Regions from separate parts of the Halomonas sp. NYA30 genome, predicted to be linked through region 1. Evidence: predicted binding sites of a transcription regulator. Region 1 holds the regulator's gene; each other region holds the start of a gene.

The links. Region 1 encodes PhoB, which activates phosphate uptake and scavenging genes when phosphate is short. Its sites were predicted from a motif close to TGTCATANNNNTGTCANA; they were not measured.
Region 2: ACWI0H_RS19105 (PhoX family protein) is a predicted target of PhoB. The motif match lies at 1,642-1,659, and genes of this name have one in related genera.
Region 3: phnC (phosphonate ABC transporter ATP-binding protein) is a predicted target of PhoB. The motif match lies at 2,240-2,257, and genes of this name have one in related genera.
Region 4: ACWI0H_RS03965 (CYTH domain-containing protein) is a predicted target of PhoB. The motif match lies at 2,344-2,361, and genes of this name have one in related genera.

Annotation. Positions count from the first base shown of each region.
Region 1 covers NZ_OZ334477.1:4,475,994-4,479,836, forward strand. Annotated here, with positions in the region: gene ACWI0H_RS20765 (NAD(P)/FAD-dependent oxidoreductase) at 1-333, opposite strand, end outside; gene ACWI0H_RS20770 (chorismate--pyruvate lyase family protein) at 420-983, shown strand; gene ubiA (4-hydroxybenzoate octaprenyltransferase) at 1,019-1,912, shown strand; gene phoB (phosphate regulon transcriptional regulator PhoB) at 2,019-2,708, shown strand; gene phoR (phosphate regulon sensor histidine kinase PhoR) at 2,711-3,843, shown strand, end outside.
Region 2 covers NZ_OZ334477.1:4,113,371-4,117,213, forward strand. Annotated here, with positions in the region: gene ACWI0H_RS19105 (PhoX family protein) at 1-1,578, opposite strand, end outside; gene ACWI0H_RS19110 (YbaN family protein) at 1,777-2,151, shown strand; gene ACWI0H_RS19115 (Lrp/AsnC family transcriptional regulator) at 2,159-2,665, opposite strand; one part of gene ACWI0H_RS19120 (IS3 family transposase) at 2,976-3,843, opposite strand, start outside.
Region 3 covers NZ_OZ334477.1:3,163,757-3,167,599, reverse strand. Annotated here, with positions in the region: gene phnE (phosphonate ABC transporter, permease protein PhnE) at 1-452, opposite strand, end outside; gene phnD (phosphate/phosphite/phosphonate ABC transporter substrate-binding protein) at 462-1,331, opposite strand; gene phnC (phosphonate ABC transporter ATP-binding protein) at 1,328-2,173, opposite strand; gene ACWI0H_RS14750 (methyl-accepting chemotaxis protein) at 2,475-3,843, shown strand, end outside.
Region 4 covers NZ_OZ334477.1:854,962-858,804, forward strand. Annotated here, with positions in the region: gene ACWI0H_RS03955 (L-threonylcarbamoyladenylate synthase) at 1-430, shown strand, start outside; gene ACWI0H_RS03960 (ion transporter) at 448-1,344, opposite strand; gene ACWI0H_RS03965 (CYTH domain-containing protein) at 1,409-2,323, opposite strand; gene ACWI0H_RS03970 (TIGR00153 family protein) at 2,461-3,141, shown strand; gene ACWI0H_RS03975 (inorganic phosphate transporter) at 3,153-3,843, shown strand, end outside.

The sequences.
Region 1 (3,843 bases):
ATAGTTGGGCACTTGTCCAACGTCGAGAAGAAGTGTCCGGTTATCCACATCTAGTGCCGCCACGGGGGTGTGGGTAATGATGCGTGCGTTTAACTCATCGCCCAGCTCGGCAGCGTTTCGCTGGGCCAGTTTGTCGGGCGCTAGGCCTTTAGCGAAGCCGGTGGAGAGTAACGGTTTGCTGTAATCGTCACCGCTGTCAGCACTAATCAACGTGATTGACCGCTGATCACCGAGACGGCGCAGTGCGCGGGCTAAGCCAATCCCGGCCATTCCCGTGCCAATAATGACCAGCGCAGCGTGGGATGAAGAGAGCTCTGGTTGTGAGGGGGGCATGCAGACACCAAAAAAGTCGCTGAAACAAAAGCCTGTTAGTGCTGCATGTTACACTAGCCGACCCGTTTATTGCCCTGGAGAACTTGATGACGCCTGCAGCTTTTCGGCAAACTCCTCACTTTTCGCGCTGGCGACCTGTTAGTGCGGCGCGACCTGCCATGAGTACTTCCTGGTGGCAGTGGGTTGCCTCAACCGACTCATTAACCGCCCGTTTAATAGTCGCAGGAGGTGAAAAGCAGTTTCGCGTTCGACTGCTACGCCAGGGCGTAGGCTGGCCGCGAGAGGATGAGGCACGGGCGTTGGGCATTGCTCCCAAACGCTACGCATGGCTGCGTGAAGTAGCGCTATGTTTAGATAATACACCGTGGGTGGTGGCGCGCTCCGTCGCCCCGCTCACGCAGTTAAAGGGCCAGCGTTTGGAAGGGTTAGGTGAGCGCTCGCTAGGCAGTTGGTTATTTCGTCAGCCAGGTTTAATTCGCGGGCCGCTTGAGGCCACCTCCCATCCCCCCTTATTTGCTTGTATGAACGGTATCGAAAGTGACTGTACCTGGGGCCGACGCTCGGTGTTTTATCACGGCGGGCTGTCGTTATTGGTGCAGGAGTATTTTTTGCGTGCGATGGCGGATGACCTTGATCTGCCATCGCGCTAGGCTAGCGCCTGCATCTTATTTTTCGTGAGGTAAGCATGGATCGTTCACTGTTGCGGCCGAAGGGATGGGCTCGCGTGGCAGATTTTATACAGCTGATGCGTTTGGATCGACCCATTGGCACTTGGCTGTTGATGTGGCCGACGCTTTGGGCGCTGTGGATTGCCGCTGAAGGGGTACCCGGCCGTGATGTGCTGCTGATTTTTGTGGCCGGTGTTTACGTCATGCGCGCGGCTGGCTGCGTGGTGAACGATTATGCTGATCGCCATTTCGATGGCCATGTGAAACGTACTAAGCATCGCCCGCTCGCCACAGGTCGAATCAGCGAAACCGAGGCTCAATTGCTGTTTATTGGTTTGGTGGCCGCAGCGTTTATTCTGGTGTTACTGACTAATTGGTTTACGGTTCTGCTCTCGCTGGGTGGGGTATTTCTGGCGGTTATTTACCCGTTCATGAAGCGTTATACCCACTTTCCCCAGGTGGTGCTGGGGGCGGCATTCTCATGGGCAATTCCAATGGCCTTTGGCGCCGTGCTGGGCCATGTGCCGTTGGAAGCGTGGCTGCTTTTCTGTGCAAACGTGCTATGGACGGTGGCGTACGACACGCAATATGCCATGGTCGATCGCGACGATGATTTAAAAATTGGCATTAAATCGACAGCCGTGCTGTTTGGCGACGCGGATCGCCTGATAATCGGCCTACTTCAGGTAGCCACCCTGGGGTTGCTGGCATGGGTAGGCTGGCGGGTCGGGTTAGGTGGGTTCTTTTGGCTAGGGCTCGCTGCAATGGCGGCGACTTTCCTGCATCAACAGCGCTTAATTCGTTATCAGGAGCGAGATCCCTGTTTCCAGGCGTTTCTGAATAATCACTGGTCGGGGCTGCTGCTTTTTGCTGGTATTGCGCTAAGTTGGTGGCCTGCGGTGGGTCAGTAACTGCCATTGTCATGTAACTGTCATCAAGTCATGGTGTTATCGTCACTGACATGTCATTGAACTGTTTTCTTTGAACTGGCTTTTTTGCACACCGTGAGGCTCTGGTATGACCGCCAAAACCGTTCTGATTGTCGATGATGAATCGTCGATTCGCGAGATGATCGCGGTAGCGCTGGAAATGGCTGACTACCGTGTGCTCGAAGCAGATAACGCCCAGGATGCTCATGCCATGGTGGTTGACCACCAACCTGATTTATTGCTGCTTGACTGGATGATGCCCGGCACTAGCGGTATTGAACTGGCTAGGCGGTTGAAGCGCGAAGAAGCCACCGCCGAGATCCCCATTATTATGCTCACCGCTAAAGGCGAAGAGGATAATAAAATCCAAGGGCTTGAAGCCGGTGCCGATGACTATATCACCAAGCCCTTTTCGCCCCGCGAATTGGTGGCACGGTTAAAAGCAGTGCTGCGCCGCGCGACGCCGCGTGGCGTTGAAGATCCGATTGAGATTAATGGCCTGCTGCTTGATCCGGTAAGCCACCGGGTAAGCGCTCACGGCAAAGCGTTGGAAATGGGACCGACCGAGTATCGTCTTCTGCAGTTTTTTATGACCCATCAAGAGCGCGCTTACACACGTAGCCAATTGCTTGACCAAGTATGGGGTGGCAATGTGTATGTCGAAGAGCGTACGGTCGATGTGCATATTCGCCGCTTACGAAAAGCGCTGGGCGATGTGCATCAAAACCTGATTCAAACGGTTCGGGGTACCGGATACCGTTTCTCTGCACGGGTGTAAATGTGCGCCTATGGAGCCGTGAACTGTGGCGTCTAGCGTGGCTGGCCACACTGGGTACTTGCTTAGGCTGGTTATTGGGCTCAGCAGGGCTAGGGCTTGCGGCAGGGCTTGCAGTATGTCTGTTTTATCACTTGCGGCAGCTACGCAAACTTTATTTATGGCTAACCCTACATCCTCACGATGAGCCTCCTGCCGCTCACGGTATGTGGGGTGAATTGTTTGATCGTTTATACCGCTATCAGAAAAGCCAGCGTATAACGCAAAGTCGGCTGCGCGCTACCTTGGCCCGTATTCAAGAGTCGTCTGAAGCGATGCGCGACAGTGTGGTCATGCTCGACCGCCACGGTGATCTGGAGTGGTGGAACAGCGCTGCAACGAACATGCTGGGGCTACAAACTGCCCATGATCGTGGTCAGCACATTACCAACCTACTGCGTGAGCCAAGCTTCATCCGCTACTTTAACGCGCGAGAGTATGGCGAGCCGCTAACGCTGACGTCGCCGATTGATGAGCGTCGAATCCTGCAGTATCAAATTACCCTGTACGGCGACGATGAACGGCTGGTAATGGCTCGGGATATCACGCGCTTGCACCGCCTGGAACAGATGCGGCGCGACTTTGTTGCCAACGTCTCTCACGAGCTGCGCACGCCGCTAACCGTCCTTTCCGGCTATCTGGAAACCTACAGCGATATTGCTGACCAGTTGCCTCCGCGTTTGGGTAAAAGCATCAACCAGATGCAGGAACAGACGCAGCGAATGCAAAATCTGGTCAATGATCTATTGCTGCTCTCCCGGTTGGAAATCGACCAGGGTGGGAAAGATCACCATCCGCTGTCGCTAGGGCCTTTGCTACAAAGCATTTGTGATGATGCGCTGGCGCTGTCGAATCAGCGTCATACCATTACTGTCGCGCTTGAAAGCGATGCACGCCTGCTGGGTAGTGAACAGGAGATTCGTAGCGCCATCTCTAACCTCGCCTTCAATGCCGTTCGCTATACGCCAGCAGGTAGCCACATCACCTTACGCTGGAAAGCTAGCGCGACTGGCGGCGGCTGTATTGATGTGGAAGACAATGGTGAAGGCATTGATCCCGTCCATATTCCCCGACTAACCGAACGTTTTTACCGTGTCGA
Region 2 (3,843 bases), 360 kb from region 1:
GGCGTTGGTCGGTGCCAGATCGTAACCGACGCCATTCTGCTCAAGCCGCTCGCCGTCGTTGGTGTACGTCGGCGAGGAGTCCTCAGCGGTGCGCTGGCTATTATTGGTTAGCGTGAGATAGACATCGCCTGAGGCAGGATCGACAGATGCCCACTCAGGACGATCCATCGGCGTGGCGCCCAGCAAATCCGCCGCGTCACAGGTATTGATGATAATGCCTGCTTGATCATCGCTGGCAAGCCCCAGCGCCGCTGCCAATGTGCGGCCATCACGCGTTTGAGCACTGGGTGTTAGCGGCAGCCATTCACCGCTGCCATCAGCATGAAAACGGGCCACGAACAGCGTGCCGTTGTCCAGGTATTTGCTGCCGATGACAAGACGGTCATACGCTTCACCGGGGCGATTGGCATCGGCGGGATCCCAGGCAGCGTCGGAGACGTATTTATACACATACTCGTTGCGGGCATCGTGCCCCGAGTAGTACACCACCGGCTGACCGGCTTCCAGCTTGCCTAACCAGCATCCTTCATGGCGGAAACGCCCAAGCGCTGTCCGCTTGACGGCCCGCACTCCGCTATAGGGGTCAATCTCCACCTGATAGCCGAAGGTGCGTGCCTCGTTGCGATAATCATCCTCCGCCCGTTCGCCACGCGGGGTGATATCAAAGCGGGCGAACTCACCATTCTCCTCGGAGGCATCGCCTGCGGATGTGTCCCAACCATAGCGGCTTTTGTCCGTTGGGATGCCGATGCGGGCGTCGTCCTGAAAGCGTTCGCCACGATTGACGAAGATATCGGGCCAGTTCTCTTCACAGGCAATATAGGTTCCCCAGGGGGTTAACCCATTACCGCAATTATTGTTCGTGCCGCGGGTTTGCATGCCTGTCGGAGAGAACTGTGTCTTGACGTAGTCACTGCCAGCCACGGGCCCGGAAAGCTCCATCACCGTTGCGCTGGTGAAGCGGCGGTTATAGCGCGACCCCGGCACATGCGACCATTGGCCATTGGCGTCTTTTTCGACTTCGACAAGCGTGACACCGTGAGCGTTGATCTCGGTGCGCGACTCATCTGCTGGCCGCTGGCCCTCTTCGGCATTGGTGGGGCCGCCCTGAGGTGCCCATAGTGCGGCTTGGTCGATATATTCGTTATTGAGCGCCAGCACGAAACGACGCGAGGCGTTGTCGGCGTCCAAGGCAAAACCGGCCATGCCATCATGGTGCATGCCGACACTTTCCGCCTGCCGCTCAGGTGTCATGGTTTGGTCGGCCTGCCACGCATCGCCTGTGCTCAATGGCGTGCCCCAAGGCACCAACACCTGGGCCACATAGCCTTCCGGCACCACAATCGCGTCGGTAAGGGATCCGCGTACCGCTTCAAAGGCGAGCGTCAGGGGTGTTTTCTGCGCACCACTGGAAGCCAACGCCTGTGCAGCGCCACCAAAACTGAGCATCAAGGCAGCAGCGACTCCCAAGCCGCCGCGCATCACATCACGTCGGGATACGTGCCGCGCTAATACCTCAGCAAAAGGCTGATTGCTACTGCGGTTAAACAGGCGATGATCTTCGATCTCTTTACTCATGGTGGTCTCCCCCTGATCGTTTGTATGCCAACGATTGAACGTTAGGAGACACTAAACAAGCTAAATGACAGGACGATGACGGAGTGTCTGCATTTATATGAAGACTAACCACCTGCATGGCGAAGCCGTGATATAAGACCATACTTATTAACACATAATGCAATGCATTGAGTAACAGCGAGCCAATCGGGAGCAAGGATGAGACTGATCAGCATCATATGGGTGGCGTTGGCGGCTATTAGTTTCAGCCTGGGGCTGGTGGGTATTTTTTTACCGCTAATGCCCACCACTATTTTTATGCTGATCGCAGTTTACTGTGCCTCCAAAGGCTCACCGCGCTTTGAAGTCTGGATCCGCTCCCGCCACTATGTCGGGCCATTGCTGATCACCTGGGAGCAAGAGCGCGCCATTCCCCGGCGTGCCAAGCTCGCAGCCGTCAGCATGATCGCGTTGAGTGCATTGATCGTGGTCTGGTCACTCGACCAGGGCTGGCTGCGCTGGGGTGTGGTCGCTTTCCTTATAATGATCGCTCTGTGGTTAGCTACCCGTCCTGAGCCCTCTTCTTCGCCTTAACACATCACTAAATCGGCACCTGATGGGTCGAGACTACCTCCCGCAGCCCCATAAATGAGCGGATCTGGCGCACTCCAGGCAGATAGAGCAACTGTTCAGCATGCAGCCTGTTGAAGCTTTGGCTGTCCCGCGTGCGTACCAACATGAAATAGTCAAACTCCCCGGTGACCACGTGGCACTCCATACAGCCTGACACCTTCTGGGCCGCCTCCTCAAAGGCGGCGAAGGATTCCGGCGTCGAGCGATCCAACACCACGCCAATCAATACCACCATGCCTGCTTGGAGCTGTTCCGGGTCCAGATGCGCCACGATCCGACTGATCACCCCATCCCGCTTAAGCCTTTCCACTCGGCGCAGGCAGGCCGCAGGGCTTAGGTTAACGCGCTCGGCCAAGGCCACATTGGAAAGCGTGGCGTCGTTCTGAAGCAGCTTGAGGATACGCTTATCGATACGATCCAGGTCACCCGCTGGCTGGTCGGCATCTGAGCGCGAAAGTGATCGCTTTGCACACACTAACAGTGTCCTTATTGTCTGTTTAGCAAAATTTAAAACTGATTATATTTATTTATATCACTTTTTATTGCCTATAAAACAGATAATTTGCAACACAAATAATAACGTCACCGCTTACTATAAAACGGTGCTAAATATAAAAATTTGCGAGCACGCCAAGGTTTCACATCTACCCTCGCTAGGCAGTTTTTATGCCGCTCTTTCTCGCTTAGAAGTAGGAGATTTTATATGAATCTTGATCGTTTCCCACGTTATCCGCTTACCTTTGGGCCTTCTCCCATTACCCCCCTCAAGCGGCTAAGTGTAGTGGTCAAGTAAAACTGGCCACCGCTTTATAGTTAACCCAGTACTTTTCCTCTGCCTGGTTCGGACTCATACCACCGTTATGCTGGTGAGGCCTAAGCTGGCTGTAATACCCGATTAAATAGTTCACGATATGATGCTGCCCCTGCCAGAATGAGCGATAGCCATACGTTGGCACCCATTCAACCTTTAAGCTCCTGAAGAAACGCTCCATTGGCGCATTATCCCAGCAATTACCACGTCGGCTTAGGCTTTGTTTTACTTGGCATTTCCAGAGTGTCTGACGGAACTTACGGCTCGTATAATGACTGCCCTGGTCGCTGTGGAACATAACCCCTTTTGGCCGCCCACGGCTCTCATAAGCCATTTTCAATGCGCTGCTGGTGAGTTCGCTATCGGGCGACAACGACATCGACCAGCCAATCGTTTTCCTAGCAAATAAGTCCATGACAACGGCTAGATAAGCCCAGCGTTTGCCAGTCCAGATATATGTGACGTCGCCACACCAAACGCGGTTGGGCGCCACAACGTTAAACTGACGCGCTAAGTGGTTCGGTACCTCAACGTGTTCATCACCTGTTTTCTTATAGGTGTGCCCAGGCACTTGGCAGCTAATTAGGCCAAGCTTTTCCATCAGGCGGCCAGCGCGATAGCGACTTAACGGCACATCCTCCCTTGTCGCCATCTCTGCGATGCTGCGCGCCCCTGCAGAGCCTTCGCTCTCGCGAAATAGCTCTCTGACCTTGGCTATTTCCTTAGTCTTCGTGGCACACACAGGTCTTTTTGAACGTTGTCTCCAGTATTTAAAGCTGCTGCGATGCACGCCAAACACGTCACACAGTTTTTTTACCGGGTAGCTCGTCTTGAGTTTCTCG
Region 3 (3,843 bases), 1.3 Mb from region 1:
GCGCCAAAACCCACTGCAGCAACGAAGATAATGCCCATAATCAGCTCGGGCACCGAGCGCAGAGCATTTAGCAACGTGCGGGTTACGTGGAAGACCACGGGATGGGGCGAGGTATTGCGAGCAGCCAGGAACGCCAGGGGCACGGAAGCGATGACCGCTATTGCCGTGCCAGCAATGCTCATGGCGAGCGTATCGACCAACGGAGACATCCAATCCCTGGCATTGGTGAAATCGGGCGGTAGCGATTCACCCAGCAGGGTGGCGATGGCAGGAACCCCGTTGGCTAGGGTGCGAAAATCCAGCAAGTCCACGTACCAACTAGCCAGGAGAACCACTGCCAGTAACGAGCCCACTTGGAAGAGCTTACTCCGCCAGCCGCGCGCGTGTTCGGCCAGCACCGCGTCAGGAGAAAATGAAGAAAGGGCCGGCGGATCCGTTTTGGTCTGATTCATAATGCCCCCTTACATCTTGGCGAAGTCAAGGTTGAGCAGACTACCCATTTCCCGGATCACATCGTAATCGGAGTCAGTGATAACGGCGAAACCTTCGGCTTTCAGGTTGCTCAGGATTTCTTCATCATCAATGCTAATGAAAGCGTCTTGTATCTCCTGCTTGAGTTCCGGGCTCAAGTTGGAACGCATCGCCCAGGGGTACTGCGGATACTCCCCACTGTGACCCAACACCCTAACCTTGCTGCGACCTATCAGGCCGCGGTCCATCACATGTTCAAAGATCACTTCCGATAGTCCCCCTGCATCTGCATTACCATTGGCAACGTTCACCGCCACGGCATCATGGGAGCCAACAAAATGGGCTTCATAGTCCTCTCCTGCTTCCAAACCAGCCGATTCAAGCAACACGGTTTTGGGAATCAGGTGGCTTGAAGTGGAGGCTCGGTCGCCATAGGCCATCTTCATGCCCTCGATATCGGCATAAGACTCAACGCCGGAATCGACATTGGCAATAATGATGGAGCGGTAGGTGGGCTTGCCATCCACAATCATGGCCGCAAAGGGTTCGATCTCGCTTTTGCTTTTTGCCATCACATAGGAGAGGGGCCCGAAGTAGGCGAGGTCGATGCGACCAAAACGCATGGCTTCGATCATGGAGGAGTAATCTGTAGTGACAATTAGCTCAATTTCTTTGCCAAGCGTGCTTTCAAGATAGTCTTTCAATGGCTGGTTGCGTTTGATCAGTTCAGAAGCGTTTTCATCAGGGAGCAGTGCGACTTTTAACAGGTCTGGGTTTGGATCAGGATCCGCAGCTAAGGCCGACACGGTCATTCCAGCCATAAGACAGATAGCGAAGAAAAAGCTGAATAGCGGTTTCATTGTGCAATCTCCAGTTTTATCGAAGGGGTATTCGCGGATTGAGGGGTGGGGTTGGTGGTTTCATCGGCTTCGGGCAAAACCCCTGGCGCACCGTGGTAAATCTCATCTAGGTGGCATTGCTGTAACTGTGCCGGGGCTGCATCGAAAACGATTTGGGCATTCGCTAGACCAATAATGCGGTCAGCAAACCGCTGGGCATATTCCAGCTGGTGCAGTGAAATGATGGCGGTAATACCATCTTCACGGCATATGTCTCGCAGTAATGTAAGCACTCGCTCAGAGGTTGCCGGGTCAAGGCTGGCCACTGGCTCGTCCGCCAGGATCATGGCGGGCTGCTGCGCCAAGGCACGAGCAATGCCCACGCGCTGCTGCTGCCCTCCGGAAAGCTGATCGACCCTGGTAAGCGCCTTCTCAGCCAGGCCTACGCGATCCAGGCAGTGCAGGGCAAGCTCCTGTTCCTGCCTGGGTAGCGGAAACAAACTGCGCCAGGTGCTGTGGTAAGCAAGCCGACCCATCAGCACATTCTGGAGCGCAGTGTGGCGTTCAATGAGCTGATGGTGCTGGAAAACCATGGCGGTTTTGCACCGATGGCGGCGTACCGTAGTAATGGTTTCGAGTGCACCTAGTTCAGCCGATATCACTTTGCCGGTGCTGGGCCGCACCAAGTGGTTGAGGGAGCGCAGTAACGTAGATTTACCTGCACCGGAAAGACCGAGTAGAACCGTAAACTCCCCTTTGTGGAAATCAACGGTGGTGGGTCGGAGTGCGAGAACATTCCCAGGATATGTCACCCCCATTTTCTCGATGCGGAGCATTAAGTCAGAGGATTGAACAGGCTCCATTGGATCACCTTCTGTAATGTATGAGCTCACTTGATTGTGACTCACAATGCAACGTTAGCGCTCCTAGGTGACAAAGCTGTGTCATGCAGATGATAAGTTAATGACCATCAAAGGGGGCGGGTAGCATGTAATGACATAAGAAATTGGCGCTTTATAAGTTAAAAAAATTTAATGTTTCTGTGCGCGTGCCGATAATGCATTTTGCTTGGTATCAAGATGCGTTGGGTCTAAACGCTTGAAGTTACCGAGATGGCTTCCACCTGCCCAATGCAACGCGCTGCGGGCTTTCACGAGATCCCCCATGCTACTTCTGAATCGAAGCGTTAAACTGCGGCTTGCCGTGAGTTTAGGCGCGTGTATCTTGATGTTAATTGTTGTCGGTATTATCGGTCTCTACAGTCTCAGCAAAACCAACGATGCCCTCAACAGGACTTATGAGGGGAACTTACTCACCTTGGGTGATCTTATTAAGGTCAACCAAGCACTGCTCGGCAACCGGGTTAAGATAACGGCCGAGCAGCGCGATCGAACCCCGGCATCTGCTATAACAACGAAACAAGAGGTTGCGGAAAACGATGCCATTATCGACGCCGCCTGGAATGATTACTTCCCTGAGCGTGTTTCTGGTGATCAAGAGCGTGCGGTAGCCGAAAGCTTTATCGTGTCGCTAGCCAGTCTGCGTGCCGGTATTGACGATATTAACGCGGCAATGATTGGCAATGATTATGACGCCGCCAGAGAGATAGCCACCACCACGCTACGTGCTGAATACCCTAAAGTGCTCACGGCGATTCAGGGCCTTATCGACCTTAACAGCGCCCAAGCCGCCGCCAATAACCAGCAGTCAGCAAGCGACTATGCTTGGACGCGCAACTTCGTTATAGGCGTTATGGTGGCGGCAATCATCTTCGGCATCCTGCTCTCAATGTGGTTGATTCGCGGCATCATGACGCCGCTGGGCAAGGCGCAAGCACTCGCCAATGCCATGGCTGAAGGCAGGCTCGATAACAACGTCGACGCTTCAGCCAAGGACGAGTTTGGCGTGATGCTCAGGGCGTTAAAGAGCATGGAAACCAAGTTCTCGCAGGTGGTCATGTCCGTTCGTAATAACGCCGAGTCCGTGAATGTCGCCGCCGATGAAATCGTGCTAGGCACCGACGATCTCAGTCGCCGTACTCAGGAGCAGGCCTCAAATATCGAAGAGACCGCGGCCTCGATGGACGAAATCACCTCGACCGTGCGCCAGAACGCCGACAACGCTTCCGAAGCCGACAAACTCGTGCACGATGTCAGCCAGCAAGCCAACGCCGGGGGCGAGATCGCAGGTCAAGCCGTCAAAGCGATGGAAGGCATCAACGCCTCAAGCCGCAAGATTGCCGGTATCGTCGGCTTGATCGATGAAATCGCCTTCCAGACGAATCTGCTGGCGCTGAACGCTTCAGTGGAAGCCGCCCGCGCGGGCGAGCAAGGTCGTGGCTTTGCAGTGGTGGCCAACGAAGTACGCAACCTGGCAGGGCGCAGTGCTGATGCCGCGAAAGATATCAAAAAACTCGTCGAGGACAGTATCGGCCAAGTCGACACCGGCTCAAACCTGGTCAACCAAGCAGGCAAGTCGCTCGAAGGTATCGTCCATGGCGTTAAGCGCGTCTCGGTGTTGATGGGTGAGATTG
Region 4 (3,843 bases), 990 kb from region 1:
CACCCTGGTGTGTTCTGACTTATCGCAAATCGGCACCTACGCGAAGGTGGATAACGACGTTTTCCGTTTATTGAAAGCGCATACGCCGGGGCCGTACACCTATATCCTGGATGCTACTTCAGAAGTGCCGCGCTTACTGCTACACCCCAAGCGTCGCTCCATCGGCGTGCGTGTGCCGGATCACCGCATTACCCACGCGCTGCTGGCTGCGTTGGGCGAGCCGCTGATGAGCGTCACGCTGATTCCGGTAGGCGATGATCTGCCCATGAACGACCCAGAAGAGATCCGCGAGCGTTTTGGCGCCCATCTGGACGCCATTATCGACGGCGGCGCCTGCCATCTAGACCCCACCAGCGTTATCGACCTGCGTGAACTACCGCCCACCATCATCCGCGAAGGGCGCGGTGATATCGCGCCCTTCCAGCCCTAGATTCATGCGTCAGTAAGCTAGTCCGAAGGCGGGTCTGCCTGCTCGTCTTTGTTTTCGTCTTTCTTACGCGGGTCTTCGCTATCTTCATCTAGCCAAGTGCCGCAGCGCAGGCAGTAGCGGGCTCGCTTCTCATGTCGGTCGTACCCGCAGCCGGGGCAGGCTTCCTCGGAGTAGCGGTCCTCGCGAATTGAGCGAATCACCTGAGCGGAGAATACCCCGGTAGGAACGGCAATAATCGAGTAGCCCAGCAGCATCAGAATCATCGTGATGGCTTTGCCTAAAGCGGTGGCGGGGACAATGTCGCCATAGCCAACCGTGGTCATGCTGACGATGGCCCAGTACATCGACATGGGAATACTGGTAAAGCCCGCTTCGGGAGATTCAATGGTGTACATCAAGGCCGCAAACAGCGTTACCACCATAAAAATAGCCGAGAAAAAAAGCAGTATCTGACGAAGGCTGCGTTTGAGAGCATCCATTAATAGGCTTGCTTCGCCGACAAACTCCATCAGGCGCAAAATGCGGAAAATGCGCAGTACCCGCAGTAGGCGCACAATCACTAACCCATGGGCACCCGGCACCAGCAGTACTAACCAGGTAGGTAAAATAGCGACTAAGTCGACGATTCCGTAAAAGCTTTTTAGATAGAGTAAAGGGCGCTCCAGGCAGTAAATTCGCACCAGCAACTCTAAGCTAAAAAGTACGGTTAATACCCACTCGATGTAGAAGAAGATGTGGCCGTAGCGCTCGGCGTAAATCTCAATACTGCCCATCAGTATGACTGCGACGCTCACTAAAATCGCCACAATCAAAGCGATATCAAAGGCTTTTGCGCCCGGTGTGTCAGATTCAAAAATAATATGGAACAGGCGGGTACGCAGGCCTTCCGCACCGGGGGTTAGGTTTAAATTCATCGCATCATCCTGAAGTGGGCCTCAATACAGTCCTTAAAAACAGTCCTTAAATAGCATTAAGCCGTTAGCGTAGCTCGGTTTGGTACGCCAAGCGATGGGCCAGTACCAACGCAGCGTTACCGTAAGCCGTGCTGGGCTGGCCGTCGGCTTTTAAACCGTCTAGTAACGCCTGAGCGTACACGCGGGCATCGGCATCCAGCGTGGGGTGGTCGGCGAGGTTGGCTAAAGCCTGTTGGGCAGCGGTTAGAAAGCTTGCCTGCTGGCTGTCGTGGTAGGCGTCCAGCGCCAGCGTTGCGCGGTGCAGCCACTCTGCCGGGGAGTGCGCCTCGGGAAGTGGCCAGTACTGATTGCTAAGCGCATTACCACGAGATGCTTTGCTGCTATCTGACGGGCGCAGCGGCACCTGTTTTGAAAGTGTCAGTGCTAATGCCCACAGCGTCTCCGGGTCGCCGTCCTTTAATTCCAGTTCTACCTCCCGGATGGGGGTGCGGTAGCCACCGCTGCTAATGTCGCCTTCATCCAGCACCAGCTCGATATGACAGCGCTGGTTGGTTGAGCCTGGGTTTACTAAGCCATCGGTTAGCTGCCAGCTGCGCCGCGTGAAATCGGTGCTGAGTTGGGGGGCGAGGGCATTGAGCACGCTGCTAAGCTGGCCTTGAAAGGGCGGGAGTTCGGCAAGGGCTACCAGATCCAGTTCGTGGCCAGGAACTTGCCACTCCCACTCCTGTCGTTGAGATAATCCGCCACCGCCCTGACCAGCGGTTTTCACCGTTTGCAGTACTTTGCCATCTATTTTGCGCAAGCGTAGCGCAATATGCGCCTTCGCTAAATCGCCTTCTGGGGTGTCAAAATACGTATTGGTCAACGCGTGCTGGTGTGAGGGTTTTGATATTAGAAACGGGTGGTTACACAACGCGGCAGGCCCCTCTGGCGCAAGGGCAAGTTTCAGTTCTACTTCCATAGGGATGGGTTTTTTCATGACGCTCGCCACCTCGTTATCGTGACATTTAAATGAATATTTGATTACATTTATGAACTTTTCATGACGGCGGCGGGCGCACTCTTTATACTGGCGCCGCCATTTCCAGGCTTCCCGAAAACAGGCTAAAAGGCATTATGGTTACCTCCAATCCTTTTTCTTCGATGTTTGGCCGCTCGCCATTCCAGCCGTTATTGGCCCATATCGTCAAGGCAAATGAATGTGCCGACCAGCTGTTGCCGTTTTTTGAAGCAACGCTTGCTGATGACTGGGACAAAGCGGCTGAATTGCGTGAAAACGTCACCCGCTTAGAGCATGACGCCGATACGCTGAAAACCGAGCTGCGCTTGAACCTGCCTAACACCATGTTCCTACCGGTGTCGCGCTCTGATCTGCTCGACCTGATCAGCGTGCAGGACAAGATCGCCAACAAGGTGCGTGACATTACCGGCATTATGTTGGGGCGTAAAATGCGCGTGCCGGATGAGTTGGCCGATGCAATGCGCGATTACATCCGTACCAGTGTTGCTTGTGTTGCCCAAGCCCGCCAGGCATTGGAAGAACTCAAGGATCTGCTCGAATCCGGCTTTGGCAAAAACGTCTCCGACGTTATGCAGAACATGATCCGTGAACTGCACACCCTTGAGCACCAAGCCGATGATCAACAGGTGACGATCCGTCGCCAACTGTTCTCGCTTGAGAGCCAGCTACCGCCAGTAGACGTGATCTTCCTCTACAAAATCATTGAATGGGTTGGCGAACTATCCGATCGCGCCGAGCGCGTGGGTAGCCGCCTGCAGATCCTGACTGCCCGCTAAGGGGACCTTTCATGCAGATTATTGCCCAGCACGGTGACATCTTCATTATCCTGGCCTGTTTGTTTGGCTTCTTCATGGCCTGGGGCGTGGGCGCCAATGACGTTGCCAACGCCATGGGAACCTCGGTGGGGTCGAAAGCGATCACCATCAAGCAAGCCATTCTAATCGCTGTCGTCTTCGAGTTTTTAGGCGCGTGGTTAGCTGGCGGTGAGGTGACCAACACGATCCGCAAAGGGATTATCGATCCTGAATTGTTGCAGGATGATCCGCAGCTGCTGGTATACGGCATGCTGGCAGCGCTGCTAGCCGCTGGCACCTGGCTGCTGGTGGCGTCCATGAAAGGCTGGCCGGTTTCCACGACCCACTCGATTGTCGGCGCTATTGTGGGCTTTGCGGTCGCAGGACTCGGGCCCGCCATGGTGGACTGGGGCGCCGTCGGCACGATTGCCGCTAGCTGGGTGGTATCGCCCTTGTTGGCAGGCACCATTGGCTTTTTGCTGTTTAAATCGGTTCATCACCTGATTTTTGAAGATGCCAACCCGTTCACGGCCGCCAAACGCTACGTGCCCGGCTATGTATTTCTGGTCGGTTTCATCGTTGCGATGGTCACGCTGACCAAAGGGTTATCCCACGTGGGGCTGGATCTAACCTTCAATCAGAGCCTGCTACTGTCGATACTGCTGGGCCTGGTGATTATGGGCA